DNA from 2 places in the Rhizobium sp. BK512 genome. Region 2 is predicted to be linked to the other one. Evidence: predicted binding sites of a transcription regulator. Region 2 holds the regulator's gene; the other holds the start of a gene.
What was found. The regulator PhoB, encoded in region 2, activates phosphate uptake and scavenging genes when phosphate is short. The targets are predictions, from matches to a motif close to TGTCATNNANCTGTCAT.

Region 1 (7,260 bases), on a different contig from region 2:
TCGATGACAACAACGCGGTCATGGAGGCCGCCCTTTCGCTCGGTCCCTCGCGCATGCTGGTCACATCGGCGGTGCCGATGATGGCGGGCGGCACGGGCAATCTCTATCTCTCCGGTAAGCATGCTCTGCTTGCAGAACATCGTGTCGTCGAGAACGCGCCCAACGGCCTCGGAGATCTGCTGGCCGCTCTTTTCCTCTCTCGTCTGCTCTCGGGGATGGAGGATGAGAAGGCGCTGCAGCTGGCGACCGCCAGCGTGTTCGAAGTGCTGGCGCGCGCCGTCAAGCGCGGCAGTAACGAACTGATGCTGGCAAGCGATGCCTCCAGCCTCTTGACGCCCATGGCGATGGTGCAGATGCGTCATCTCTTCCACCCTGCGCAACGGCGGAAAAAATAGGGCTGATGCTTTTGCAGCGCAGCAGTTGATCTTGGCTCGCTCGCGCGCTAATCCAAGAGCATGACGAGATTTCCCAACTCCCTCCTGGACGGTTATCGCAACTTCATGAGTGGGCGCTATGCCGATGCCCGCGACAGGTATCGGCAACTTGCGGAAAATGGGCAAAGTCCGACAACGCTCATGATTGCCTGTTCCGACTCCCGCGCGGCGCCCGAACTGATCTTCGATGCCGGGCCAGGTGAACTCTTCGTCATCCGTAACGTCGCCAACCTGGTGCCGCCTTATGAGCCAGACGGCCATTTCCACTCCACCTCGGCAGCGCTTGAATTTGCCGTGCAGGCGTTGAAGGTCAAGAATATCGTCGTCATGGGCCACGGCCGCTGCGGCGGTATCCGCGCGGCACTCGACCCCGATGCAGAGCCATTGTCGCCCGGCGATTTCATCGGCCGCTGGATGTCGCTCGTGCGCCCTGCCGCCGAGCAGATCGGCAGCAACGACATCATGACGCCAGGCGAACGACAGACTGCGCTGGAGCGGGTGTCCATTCGCAATTCAATCAACAATCTCAGATCTTTCCCTGAAATCAAGACGCTCGAGGAAGAGGGCAAGCTGGAGCTTCATGGTGCCTGGTTCGACATTTCGACCGGCGAACTCTGGGTGATGGATTCTGAGACACTCGATTTCGTCCGTCCCGAAATCTAGGGATAGACCGCTTTATCGGTTTTTTAAGATATTCCACTAAGCTCGCCTACGAGGAGCAGCTGGACGTGGATTAAACATGAATTTCGAAGCGGTGAAATTCAAGAATATCAGAAGGGCCGTGCTCGCCGCCATTCTGCTGCCCTTCGTCTTCATGATTGTCGAAGGCGTCGTGTTGATCCGCTCCTCGCTCATGCAATACCACGCGCTCGAAAATGACCATCTCTTTGCCGATGTTCTTGCTCGCGGAGGATCGATTGCGGCCAATGAGATCCTAGCGGAACTCGTCGCAACGCGAGCCTATATCAACGATCGCGATGAGATCACCAGGGCGTCGATGATCGAAAGGCGAAACTCACTCGATAGCGAACTCGCGCGTTTCAACGCAAGTCTTCCAGCCGCTGGAGCAATGGATGTCGGTCTGCAGTCGCAGCTTTCCAATCTCCGTCTCGCTTATAGTCGTATCGTTGCGGCACGATCGGCAGTCGATCGCGGCTATTACGGCAAAGGCGGCAACCCCGTTCATATCTATGGGCAGGCTGGATTAAAGCAGCTTGGACTTGTCGAGTCGCTTTCGTCGAGGATCCATGATCCCGTGTTGATGCGCAAATCCAGCGAGCTGATGAGCATCCTTCTCACCTATTACGGCGAGCGGCTGATCGGCAGTCTTGGCCAGCGTTATCTCGACCGGACCGATTTTTCTGCCATGTCGCACGAGCAGCTCGTTCAAGGCGAAATGATGCTCGGCAACGGTATGGATCGCCTGCGCTTTCATTCTTCTTCGCCTGTCATCCAGGAGATTCTCGACTATAGGGCGCAGCCCGATGAAGTCTGGGCCGATACTTTCACCCAGGCAATGGTTTCCGGGGTGCTGCGGCCGGACAAGGCGATCCGGGACAAATGGATCGGCATCCAGAACGAACGGCTGGATTATCTGCGGCAGAAGATCGCGTCCGTCACCGATGACATTCACGTGACTGGGCAGAGGCTGTCGATGCGCTCTCATATCCACATGACGATCGTGCTTGCTCTGTCAGCCGGGCTGGTGCTGCTCGTCGCCCTTATTGCAGCGCTTGCGGTTCGCGGTATCCGTCTCGTCGCCCGCGTTACCGAAGAACGTGAACTGCTCGTCAACGAACTGCGCAATGCCGCCCAGACCGATCTTCTGACAGGCCTTTATAACCGGCGCGGTTTCGAGGCTGCTGCTTTAGCGCTTCTGATGCAGGCTGGTTCACGCTGGATTTCCGTCGTGCTGTTCGACCTCGATCACTTCAAGAAAATCAACGACGTGCATGGCCATGACGCGGGTGATGTCGTGCTGAAGCATGTGGCCGGCGTCGCAAGGGAGAGCTTCCGCTCCTTCGATCTATTGGTGCGCCATGGCGGCGAAGAGTTCATGGCGCTGCTCCCGGACTCGACACCCGAGGATGCGGCCATCGTCGCGGAACGTGTCCGGTTGGCGATCGAAGCTGCCGACATCGAACTGCCCGGCGGCGAGCGCCTGCGGGTTACGGCAAGCTTCGGCTGCGCGGGGCGCACAAATGCCGTAAGCAATCGCAATTTCGATGATCTGGTAAAGCGCGCCGACCTGGCGCTCTATGCGGCCAAGGCCTCGGGACGCAATTGCGTTGTTGCCGGGCCGATTGTTCCTTCCACGGCACCGCAGGAAGAGCGGCGCAAGGCTGCCGGCGGGAGCCACGATATCCGCATATGAAAAACGCCGTATTCGCATGCGGCGTTCCTGACATTTCCTATCGAACGTCTCTTCAGTTGCCGTCGATCTGCTGGCCGATATAGGCGATTGCCTGCTGATAGACCGTTGCGGCATTCCATCCCTCGATGGCGACGAAGTTCGGTTCGCCCGGCTGGTAGCCTGCGCCGGCGCGCCAGCCGTGACCCTTGAGGAAATTGGCAGTCGAAGCCAGTGCATCAGCGCGAGAGCCGACCATGTCGACGCGGCCGTCGCCGTCGCCATCAGCGCCGTAACGCACCACGTTGCGCGGCAGGAATTGCGTCTGGCCGATTTCGCCATGGGCAGCGCCTCGGGCTTGCGGGCTCAGATAACCCTCCGAAACGAGCTGTAGGGCTGCATAAAGCTGGTCGGTGAAATATTCCGAACGGCGGCAGTCATAGGCGAGGGTCGAGACTGCGGACATGGTATGCTGGTTGCCCATATAGCTGCCGAAGCCGGTTTCCATGCCCCAGATGGCAATCAATGGGCCGGCCGGAACGCCGAAACGGCGCTCGATCGAAGCGAAGAGAGCCTGGTTGGCGGCCTTCATCGACCGTCCGCGAGAGATAACGGCGGCACCGCCGCGCTTCTTCATGAAAGCATCGAAGGAGAGCTTGAAGCTCTTCTGGCCGCGGTCGGCCGAAATCGTCGGCTTGTTGTAGCTGACATTGGCGAAGGCGCGGCTCAAGACGGACTGGCTCACACCATTGGCTGCCGCCGTCTGTTTGAAATCGGCGACCCAGGCCTCGAAACCGGCACTGGTGTTACCGCACTGGGCACCCTGCGCGAACGCCGGTACCGCATGGAGGACGCCCATTGCCGCGGCGGCCGCCAGAATCAATTTTGTCATGCGCATTGAGAAACCCCGCTCTCGATCTGCATAGCTTTCAGGCCAGGCAAGAGAATGCCAGTCACCGGCGATTTTGTCACGGTCGCCCTTTAGCGAACGCTTATACGGCGGTATTTGCCCGAAAAAGCCCCGCTCGTCGAGCAGGGCTTTAGCATATTATGGTTTACAAATGGTATCAGGCTGCCTGCTTGCGCGGCTTGACGAGGCCACGATTGATGAGCAGTTCGGCAATCTGGATGGCGTTGAGAGCCGCACCCTTGCGCAGGTTGTCGGAGACGACCCACAGGTTGAGACCGTTCTCGACGGTCGCATCTTCGCGGATGCGCGAGATGTAGGTCGCGTCCTCGCCGGCAGATTCATACGGCGTGATGTAGCCGCCGTCCTCATGCTTGTCGATGACGAGGCAGCCCGGCGCTTCGCGCAGGATATCGCGGGCCTGATCTGCGGTGATCTCGTTTTCGAATTCGATGTTGACCGATTCCGAATGACCGATGAAGACGGGAACGCGTACCGCAGTGCAGGTCACCTTGATCTTCGGATCGAGCATCTTCTTCGTTTCAGCAAGAACCTTCCATTCTTCCTTCGTGTAGCCGTCTTCCATGAAGACGTCGATGTGCGGAATGACGTTGAAGGCTATGCGCTTGGTGAACTTCTTGTTCTCGATCGGATCGGCAACGAAGACGGCACGCGTCTGGTTGAAGAGCTCGTCCATGCCCTCCTTGCCGGCGCCGGAGACCGACTGATAGGTCGAGACGACGACACGCTTGATCTTGGCGAAGTCATGCAGCGGCTTCAGCGCGACGACGAGCTGGGCAGTCGAGCAGTTCGGATTGGCAATGATGTTGCGCTTCGTGAAGAGCGAGATCGCGTCCGGATTTACTTCCGGAACGATCAGCGGCACGTCGGCGTCGTAGCGCCAGGCCGAGGAATTGTCGATGACGACGCAGCCCTGCTGGCCGATCTTCGGGGAGACGCGCTTGGAAACCTCGCCGCCGGCCGACATCAGGCAGATATCGGTGTCAGAGAAATCGTAATTCTCCAGATTGGAGACCTTCAGCGTCCGGTCGCCATAGGAAACCTCGAGGCCCTGGGAGCGGGAGGAGGCGAGTGCTACGACTTCATCGGCTGGGAAACCGCGCTCGGAGAGAATGTTGAGCATTTCCCGCCCGACATTTCCGGTGGCTCCGGCAACTGCAACTTTGAAACCCATTTCTCAAGCTCTCTTTCTCTTCTCTCCTCTTGTCCGGTGAGGGGGGAAGCGCGACATCATCGCGACTTCCTGTCCCCGGCCGGGCCGGGGAGAGAGCGGCAGGCCAGAGACGTCAGACGGTTTTCGTCGTCGTTTTGGCCTTGGTTTTGGAAGAAACCGGAACGGCAAAATCCAGCCCGGCACTTCCTGCCAGGTTGTTGCGCTCAGCGATGGCATGCTCGTGGCGAACCATGGATATTCCTTTTCCGTCGTTGCTCATAAAACGTTTTCCACAGGAGTCAAGGTTTTTGCGTATGTGGCGAGCGGAGGAGAGGGGGTTGCCATGCTGCGGCGTTTTGTCATCCCTCTGTCATTGCCGAGGGGTATCCCCGACCCGTTGTGATGACTGCAACGAAAAACGGGGGTTTTTCCATGCGTATGCTTCTCGCCGCTTTTGCGGCCACCACGATTCTGGCCGGTGCTGCTCAAGCAGCCTCGATCTATCCGCTTGATCGTGCTACGATTCTCGCCGGTTCGCCTTTCGACTTCAAGGTCGAGCTTTCCAAGCAGGTCAAGCCGGAAGACGTGAAGATCACGGTCAATGGCCAGGACTACAAGACTGTCCTCGGGGGCGAGGCACAGTTCGTCGAGCTGGAAAAGGGCAAGGAAGACAAGGCTCTCGGTTCCGCTCTCCTGCTGCGCGGCCTGAAGATTGCCGCTCCGGGCACCTACAAAGTTGAAGTCGCCGCCGGCGACGAAAAGAAGGCCGTGACCTGGGAAGTTTTCGGCACTTCCGCACAGCCGAAAGCCAAGAATATCATTTTCTTCCTCGGTGATGGTCTTTCCGTCGCTCACCGCACCGCAGCCCGTATCATGTCCAAGGGCATGACCGAAGGCAAGGCGAACGGCCGCCTGAACATCGACGATCTCGATCATATGGCCTTTATCGGCACGTCCGCCACCGATTCGGTTACCACCGACAGCGCCAATACGATGTCGGCCTACATGACCGGCCATAAGGGCGCCATCAACTCGCTCGGCGTCTATGCCGACAGGACACTCGACACGCTGGACGACCCGCGCGTCGAAACTTTTGGCGAAGCCCTGCGTCGCCAGACTTCGAAGTCGATCGGCGTCGTTACGACCTCCGAACTTCAGGACGCGACGCCCGCTGCCGTCGTCTCCCATACCCGTCGTCGTGATGACAAAGCCGAAATCACCGGCATGCTGTTCGACGTGAAGCCGGATGTCATCCTCGGTGGCGGCTCGGCCTACTTCCTGCCGCAGGCGACTGCCGGCTCGAAGCGCAAGGACGACAAGGACTATGTCAAGATGTTCCAGGACGCCGGCTATAAGCTCGCGATCGACAAGACGGAACTCGCCGCCGCTGCCAGCACTAACGAAGGCAAGATCCTCGGCCTGTTCCACACTGGCAACATGGATACGACGCTCGACCGCGAATTCCTGAAGAAGGGCACTGTCGGCAAATTCCCGGCCCAGCCCGGCCTTGTTGAAATGACCAAGGTCGCGCTCGACAAGCTCTCGAAGAATCCCGAAGGTTTCTTCCTGATGGTCGAAGCTGCCAACATCGACAAGATGTCACATCCTCTCGATGGCGAGCGCGCTGCCATCGATACGATCGAATTTGACAAGGCCGTCGGTCTGGCGAAGGAATTCGCCGCCAGCAATCCCGACACGCTGATCGTCGTCACCGGTGACCATACGCACGGCATCACGATCGTCGGCACGATCGACGATACGATTGAAGGTACGGAGATGCGAGAGAAGGTCGCTGGCCGCAGCTTCACCAACTATGTCGATGCCAATAATGACGGCTATCCCGACAGCGTTGACGTCTCCAAACGTCTCGCCCTGTTCGTCAGTAATTATCCTGACCACTACGAAACTTTCCGCCCGAAGCTGGATAATCCATACACTCCGGCCATCCAGAACGAGAAGAAGGACTACGTCGCCAACGAAGTCTACAAGGATGTTCCTGGCGCCGTCTTCGTTCCGGGTAACCTGCCGAAGAGTGCGGCCACCGGCGCGCATACCGTCGATGACGTTGTCCTGCAGTCGACCGGCCCCGGATCGGAGGGCTTCAAAGGCTATATGGAACAGAGCGACGTCTACCGCGTTCTCGCCGACGCTTTCGCGCTCGGCGCCAAGCAGACGAACTAAGCACCTGTGTCCCAGGCCGCTTGCCGGTCTGGGACTTTTCATCGATCCTCATCCCGGTCGCTATGCGGCCGGGTATCCGTTTTTGGAGACCGCTATGGAAAGGCTCGCTTTGCTGAATCTCAGCCGCCGTCGCCTCATGGGCGTCATGGCTGCGGTTCCCTTCGCTGTCGCCCGGCCTGTGATTGCCGATGATTCCTCGATCAGCTTCGATGAA
Region 2 (7,260 bases):
CAAATGCGCATTGACCTGATAAGGCTGGAAGACATTGTGACCACGGGCCCGATGTTCCTGATTCATGGAGACCCAGGTATCGGTCACCACACAATCGACGCCGGCGACCGCACGGTCAGCATCATGGTAAAGCATGATTTCGGCGCCCTCATTGCGGGCCCAGTTCAGATAGTGATCCTTCGGCTCGGAACCAAGGGGTACCGCCATGTTCATGCGGTAGCCGAAACGGGCAGCCCCTTCCACGAGGGAATGCAGCACGTTGTTGCCGTCGCCGGTCCAGGCGATCGTCTTGCCCTTGATCGGGCCGCGATGCTCTTCGAAGGTCATGATATCAGCCATGATCTGGCAGGGATGGGTGTCATCCGTCAGCGCGTTGATGACGGGCACCGTGGCATGCTCGGCAAGCTCCAGCATCCGGCTGTGCTCGGTCGTGCGGATCATGATGGCATCGACATAGCGCGACAGGACCTTGGCCGTGTCGCCGATGGTCTCGGCGCGGCCGAGCTGCATTTCAGTACCCGACAGGAACAGCGTCTCGCCGCCGAGCTGGCGCATGCCGACGTCGAAGGAGACGCGGGTGCGGGTCGACGGTTTCTCGAAGATCATGGCCAGCATCTTGCCGGCGAGCGGCTTGTCGGCGGAACCGGCCTTGAATGCCTGCTTTCGCACCTTGGCATCGTCCATGATGGTTCTGAGGTCGGATGCGGTGACTGCGGAGAGATCGAGAAAGTGTTTGGGGGAAGCCATTGTTCGTTACCTGCTACGCCCGCCAGCGGGCGGGGCAATGTCCTATCAAGCGGTCTTCTTGACCTTGGCGGCACGGATGCTTTCGGCAGCGCGTTCGAGACGGGAAAGCCCCTCGCGCGCCTCCTCGGCGGTTACGACCAGCGGCGGCAGCAGGCGGATGACATTGTCGCCCGCCGGGATCGCCAGAAGGTGTGCTGCGCGAATTTCCTTCAGCAGTTCTGCCGAGGGGATGGCAGCCTTGACGCCGAGCAGTAGACCTTCGCCCCTGATATCTTCGATCACATCGGGATAGCGATCCTTGAGCGAGGCAAGGCCCTGACGGAAGACGAGGGTCACATCCCGCACGTGCTGCAGGAAGCCCTCGGCCAGGATGACATCGAGGACCGCGTTGCCGACGGCCATGGCCAGCGGATTGCCGCCATAGGTGGAACCATGCGTGCCGGCCTTCATGCCGGAGGCTGCTTCTGCGGTCGCGAGGCAGGCGCCGAGCGGGAAGCCGCCGCCGATGCCCTTCGCAACAGCCATGATATCGGGCGTGACACCCGACCATTCATGGGCGAAGAGCTTGCCGGTGCGGCCGACGCCGGTCTGAACTTCATCGAGAATGAGGAGCAGGCCATGCTCATCGCAGAGCTGGCGGAGCGCCTTCATGAATTCAGGTGTCACCGGGCGCACGCCACCCTCACCCTGCACGGGTTCGATGAGGATGCCGGCCGTCTTGTCGGTAATCGCCGCGCGTACCGCCTCGACATCGCCGAAAGGAACCTGGTCGAAACCGGGGGTCTTGGGGCCGAAACCTTCGAGATATTTTTCCTGGCCGCCGGCAGCGATCGTCGCCAGCGTGCGGCCGTGGAAGGCGCCTTCGAAGGTGATGATATGGAAACGCTCGGGATGACCCTTGGAGAACTGGTAGCGGCGCGCTGTCTTGATGGCGCATTCGAGCGCCTCGGCGCCGGAATTGGTGAAGAACACCTTGTCGGCGAAGGTGGCCTCGGTCAGGCGGTTGGCAAGCTTCTCCTGGCCGGGGATCTCATAGACGTTGGAGAGGTGCCAGACCTTGTCAGCCTGATCCTTGAGAGCGGCCACGACATGCGGATTGCCGTGTCCGACGGAGGTAACGGCAACGCCCGCGCCAAAATCCAGATATCGCTCGCCGGTTTCGGTGATCAGCCAGACGCCTTCACCTCGCTCGAACCGCAGCGGGGCACGAGAATAGGTATCATAAAGCGGCGAGGCTTCAGCCATGGCGCGATCTCCTTCAATCAGGCTCTGAGGCAACGGACTCCGGCTAAGAAAACCCGGTCCGAAAAATTAAAAATGCCGCCTTTCGGCGGCCTGAAGCACTATTTACTTTTCGCACTGCAATGTCAACAAAACTGAGGATTTAGCGCATGCGTCAAGCCTGCAATCCGCATTACAGGTCTATCAACAGCTAATGTTGCAGAAATGACTCTCTCGGGAAGCAAGTTGGGGAAAACTACGAATTCGGATTCATCGGATTCCTGCGACTCTTGTCACAGAGTCAGGCTCACACTAGGTTAAAGTTCAATTACTAGACTGCATGCGGCGGAACTAGTCACCAAAATTGATCAGGCGTTTCTTGCTTCGGAGGCTTCCGAGGCAACGGTGAGGGATTCTGCCATCACCAACGCGAAAGGTGGAGACAGGGCATGAACTGGACAGACGAGCGTGTCGAAAAGCTCAAGAAGCTTTGGTCGGAGGGACTAAGTGCCAGCCAGATCGCTGCGCAACTTGGCGGAGTAAGTAGAAACGCTGTTATCGGCAAGGTTCACCGGCTCAGTCTTCCCGGTCGCGCCAAGGCCGGCGGAACCGCAACCACGGCGCGTGCGCCCAAGCGCAACACCTCTGCTCCCCGCGCCCCGAACTATGCATCTCGCATCGCCACCCGCACCGTGACGCGCCAGCAGGGCGCAACGATGCTGAAGGAAGAGATCGAGATCGAAACGGTCGAGGAAATGGAATACGTGCCGGCCAAAAACGTGGTCGTGCCTATTTCACGTCGCCTCGGCCTGACGGAACTGACGGAGCGCACCTGCAAGTGGCCGGTCGGCGATCCGCTGAAGGACGATTTCTACTTCTGCGGCTGCGACTCCCCGGATTCATCGCCCTATTGCAACTACCACCAGCGTCTCGCCTATCAGCCGGTGAGCGAACGCCGTAAGGCTGTCCGGGTCGCCTGAGCAGCGATCTTGCAACAGACGCAATGTATCATCACCCCTCCTCGCCTGGCGCGGAGGGGTGATTTTTTAGCCGGCACAGGAACGCCGGAAAACGGCTCCTGACCGCGATCTGCGGAAGGCCGATCTCTGCCGGCATCCACCCTGCCTGACAATGCGAGCTTATGTGGCCAAGACCATCGATGCGTTTCAGCCCCAAGGCTGGCATGGACCGGTGGTCATGGCGCTGTAGCGCGATTTTCTGATACAGATGCGGTATTCTGGTGGAGTAGCACGGCGCAAATAGTCGCTTGGGGGGTGCCAATGGAGATCGATCCAAAGCGGATGACAATGGGGTTCGTCGGGGCGGGCACGATTACCGAGGCTGTCGTCACCGGATTGGGCAAGACGGCGTTTCGCGACACACCCATCGCGCTGTCACCTCGCAACGCAGGCGTCGCCTCCCGCCTCGCGGCGGCAAACGGGAATGTGTCTATCGCTCTGGGCAACCAGGATGTTCTCGACCGCTCCGATCTCGTATTTTTGGCAGTGAGGCCGCAAATTGCCGAGGAGGTCATCCGCTCGCTCCGATTTCGGCCGGGCCACCATGTCATCAGCTTTGTCGCGGCCACGCCAATGGATCAACTGCTGGCGTGGATCGATCGGCCGGTTCGCCTGAGCCTGGCAATTCCACTTCCGTTCGTCGCAGATCTCCAGGGGGCGACTGCGATCTACCCGCCCGACGAGGTCTCCCACACACTCTTTTCGGCGCTCGGAACGGCGATCCAGGTTGAAGACAAGCAGGAGTTCGAACTTCTCGCGGTGGCGAGCTGCCTGATGGCCAGCTATTTCGGCATCCTGGACGCGACGTCGACCTGGCTGCAGAGCAAGGGGCTCTCGGGAACGGCTGGCGACGCCTACCTCCGTCAATTGTTTTCCGGCCTCGCCCATGCTGCCCGTTCAAAACCTGTCGCGAGTTTCGATGAACTCATCGGCGAGCATTCGACCAAGGGCGGATTGAACGAACAGGTGCTCGAAGACTTTCGTGCGTTTGGCGGCACTGCGGCTCTGCAAAAGGCTCTTGATCGAATTCTTGTGCGCATCCGTCTGTAAAAAGCAGATCCTTTCGAGGTTCGCTTTCGGCGCCTGGTGTCGGCTTTCGTAAGGAGCTAGGGGCGCCAGATAGACAAACGGGCCGCCCGGCAAGCGAGCGACCCGTCTGGACCTCCGATCACTCGGATTAAGCTTAAGCTTCCATGGAATATCCCGCGCCGCGCACGGTGCGGATGACATCCTGCATGTTGGAGAAATTCAGCGCCTTGCGCAGGCGGCCGACATGGACGTCGACGGTGCGCTCGTCCACGTAGATATCATGGCCCCAGACGCCGTCGAGAAGCTGCGAGCGGGAGAAGACGCGGCCCGGCGAGGACATCAGGAATTCCAGCAGGCGGAATTCGGTCGGGCCGAGGCGGACTTCGCGGCTCTTGCGATGGACGCGGTGCGTTTCGCGATCGAGCTCGATATCACCACATTTCAGAACGGTGGAGAGCACCTCGGGACGGGCGCGTCGGAGCATCGCCTTGACGCGGGCGACGAGTTCCGGCGTCGAGAAGGGCTTGACGACATAGTCGTCCGCGCCGGTCGAAAGACCGCGAACGCGCTCGCTCTCTTCGCCGCGCGCCGTCAGCATGATGATCGGCAGGCGCTCGGTTTCCGGCCGCATGCGCAGCCGGCGGCAGAGCTCGATGCCGGAAACGCCCGGCAGCATCCAGTCAAGGATGAGCAGGTCCGGCGTGCGCTCCTGAAGCCGGATTTCGGCTTCGTCGCCACGAAGGATCGTATCCACCTCGAAACCTTCGGCTTCAAGGTTGTAGCGGAGAAGCACGCTCAGCGCCTCTTCATCTTCAACAACTGCAACTCTTGGGATCATGCGTGTCAGTCTCCTAATGCATGATCCTTAAACCGGGGGTGATTTAAGCAAGGGACCATGCAAGAACTCGGAATTGGCTGCGACCCTGCGCGCCCCCGACGGGGCGCGCACGCAATCGGCAGGTCCGGATTACTCCGTGACCGCACCAACGGTATTGGAGCTGTCGTCCTTCGGACGCTCGCCTTCCGGCTGGGCGCCGGTTGCCATGTAGTAGATCGTCTCGGCGATGTTGGTCGCGTGGTCGCCGATGCGCTCGATGTTCTTGGCGCAGAAGAGAAGATGCGTGCAGCTCGTGATGTTGCGCGGATCTTCCATCATGTAGGTGAGGAGTTCGCGGAACAGCGAGGTGTACATCGCGTCGATCTCGTCGTCGCGCTCGCGGATGGACTTGGCCTTGTCGGCCGAGCGATTGGTGTAGACGTCGAGCACTTCCTTGAGCTGGACCAGCGCCAGTTCGGAGAGATGCTCGAGACCGCGGGCGAGCTTGCGCGGAACGCCGGTGCTCTGCACCGCTATGACGCGCTTTGCCGTGTTCTTGCCGAGATCGCCGACGCGCTCGAGGTCGGCGGCGATGCGGATCGAACCCATGATCTCGCGAAGGTCGGAGGCCATCGGCTGGCGACGGGCGATCGTGACGATCGCCTTGTCGTTGATCTCGCGTTCAGCGTGATCGAGGATCACGTCGTCGGAAATGACCTTCTGAGCGAGTGCGGTGTCACCGTTGACCAGCGCGCGAACTGCGTCGGCGCCCATCTGTTCGGCAAGACCACCCATCTCGGAAATGCGCCGGGACAGGAACTTCAGATCGTCGTCATAGGCGGAAAAAATATGTGTCGATGCCATGGGGCTTTGTCCTCGAAAATCGGGAAGGCTTCACATTGCCAAAATCAGCCAAACCGGCCCATGATATAGTCCTGGGTGCGCGGATCGTCCGGATTGGTGAACATCTTGTCAGTATCGTTTTCCTCGACCAGGTTGCCGAGGTGGAACATGGCCGTACGCTGTGATACGCGCGCGGCCTGCTGCATGGAATGCGTCACAATGACGATCGTGTAGTTTTCACGCAGCTCGTGGATCAGCTCTTCGACCTTTGCAGTCGCGATCGGGTCGAGCGCCGAGCAGGGTTCGTCCATCAGGATGACTTCCGGGCTGACCGCAACGGCGCGTGCGATGCACAGACGCTGCTGCTGACCACCGGAAAGGCCGGTGCCGGATTCATGCACGCGGTCCTTGACCTCGTTCCAGAGGCCGGCGCGCTGCAGGCTGGTCTCGACGATCTGGTCGAGATCGGCCTTGGACTTTGCCAGACCGTGAATGCGCGGGCCGTAGGAGACGTTTTCATAGATCGTCTTCGGGAACGGGTTCGGCTTCTGGAATACCATGCCGACGCGGGCGCGGAGTTCCACGACGTCGATATCGGGATCGTAGATATCATCGGTGTCGAGCGTGATCTTGCCGGTCACGCGGCAGCCGTCGATCGTGTCGTTCATGCGGTTCAGCGAACGCAGGAAGGTAGACTTGCCGCAGCCCGAAGGGCCGATCAGCGCGGTCACGGTGTTTTCGCGGATGTTCAGATTGACATCGAAAAGCGCACGCTTCTCGCCGTAATAAACGGAGACATCCTGACCGATCATCTTATACGGGACGTTGCTCATTTTCTGGTCCAGCGCCTTCTCGACTGCGGCTTCCGTCAACATGTTCATGATCTCTACTCCGTTTACCAGCGGCGCTCAAAGCGACGACGCAAGAGGATAGCTCCGATGTTCATGACGATCAGGAACAGGAGCAGGACGATGATGGCACCCGAGGTTCTTTCCACGAATGCGCGCTCCGCTTCGTTGGCCCACATGTAGACCTGAACCGGAAGTGCCGTGGAGGGATCGAGCGGAGTGGCCGGCGCCTGGGCGACGAAGGCGACCATGCCGATCAGGAGCAGCGGCGCAGTTTCGCCGAGTGCGTGGGCAAGACCGATGATCGTGCCGGTCAGGATGCCGGGCATTGCAAGCGGCAGCACATGGTGGAACACCATCTGCATCTTCGAGGCGCCGAGGCCGAGGGCTGCCGAGCGGATCGACGGCGGTACGGCGCGCAGTGCCGCACGCGTCGCGATGATGATCGTCGGAAGCGTCATCAGGGTCAGCACCAGGCCGCCGACGAGCGATGCCGAACGCGGCAGGCCGGCGAAGTTGATGAAGACCGACAGGCCGAGCAGACCGTAGACGATCGACGGAACGGCGGCGAGGTTGTTGATGTTGACCTCGATCAGATCCGTCAGCTTGTTCTTCGGCGCGAATTCCTCGAGGTAGATCGAGGCTGCGACGCCGATCGGCAGCGAAAGGGCAAGCACGATGAGCATCAGGTAGAGCGAGCCGATCAGGGCGACGCCGAGACCTGCGGCTTCCGGAC

Region 1: FHX06_RS23865 (alkaline phosphatase) is a predicted target of PhoB. The motif match lies at 5,223-5,239, and genes of this name have one in related genera.

What each region holds. Positions count from the first base shown of each region.
Region 1 covers NZ_JACIAS010000007.1:94,006-101,265, forward strand. Annotated here, with positions in the region: gene pdxY (pyridoxal kinase PdxY) at 1-395, shown strand, start outside; gene FHX06_RS23840 (carbonic anhydrase) at 456-1,097, shown strand; gene FHX06_RS23845 (GGDEF domain-containing protein) at 1,189-2,808, shown strand; gene FHX06_RS23850 (lytic transglycosylase domain-containing protein) at 2,861-3,682, opposite strand; gene FHX06_RS23855 (aspartate-semialdehyde dehydrogenase) at 3,852-4,886, opposite strand; gene FHX06_RS23860 (hypothetical protein) at 4,999-5,181, opposite strand; gene FHX06_RS23865 (alkaline phosphatase) at 5,298-7,046, shown strand; gene FHX06_RS23870 (hypothetical protein) at 7,141-7,260, shown strand, end outside.
Region 2 covers NZ_JACIAS010000004.1:494,103-501,362, reverse strand. Annotated here, with positions in the region: gene argF (ornithine carbamoyltransferase) at 1-747, opposite strand, end outside; gene FHX06_RS17635 (aspartate aminotransferase family protein) at 793-1,992, opposite strand; gene FHX06_RS17630 (GcrA family cell cycle regulator) at 2,418-2,948, shown strand; gene FHX06_RS17625 (pyrroline-5-carboxylate reductase) at 3,249-4,037, shown strand; gene phoB (phosphate regulon transcriptional regulator PhoB) at 4,171-4,854, opposite strand; gene phoU (phosphate signaling complex protein PhoU) at 4,984-5,697, opposite strand; gene pstB (phosphate ABC transporter ATP-binding protein PstB) at 5,742-6,557, opposite strand; gene pstA (phosphate ABC transporter permease PstA) at 6,572-7,260, opposite strand, start outside.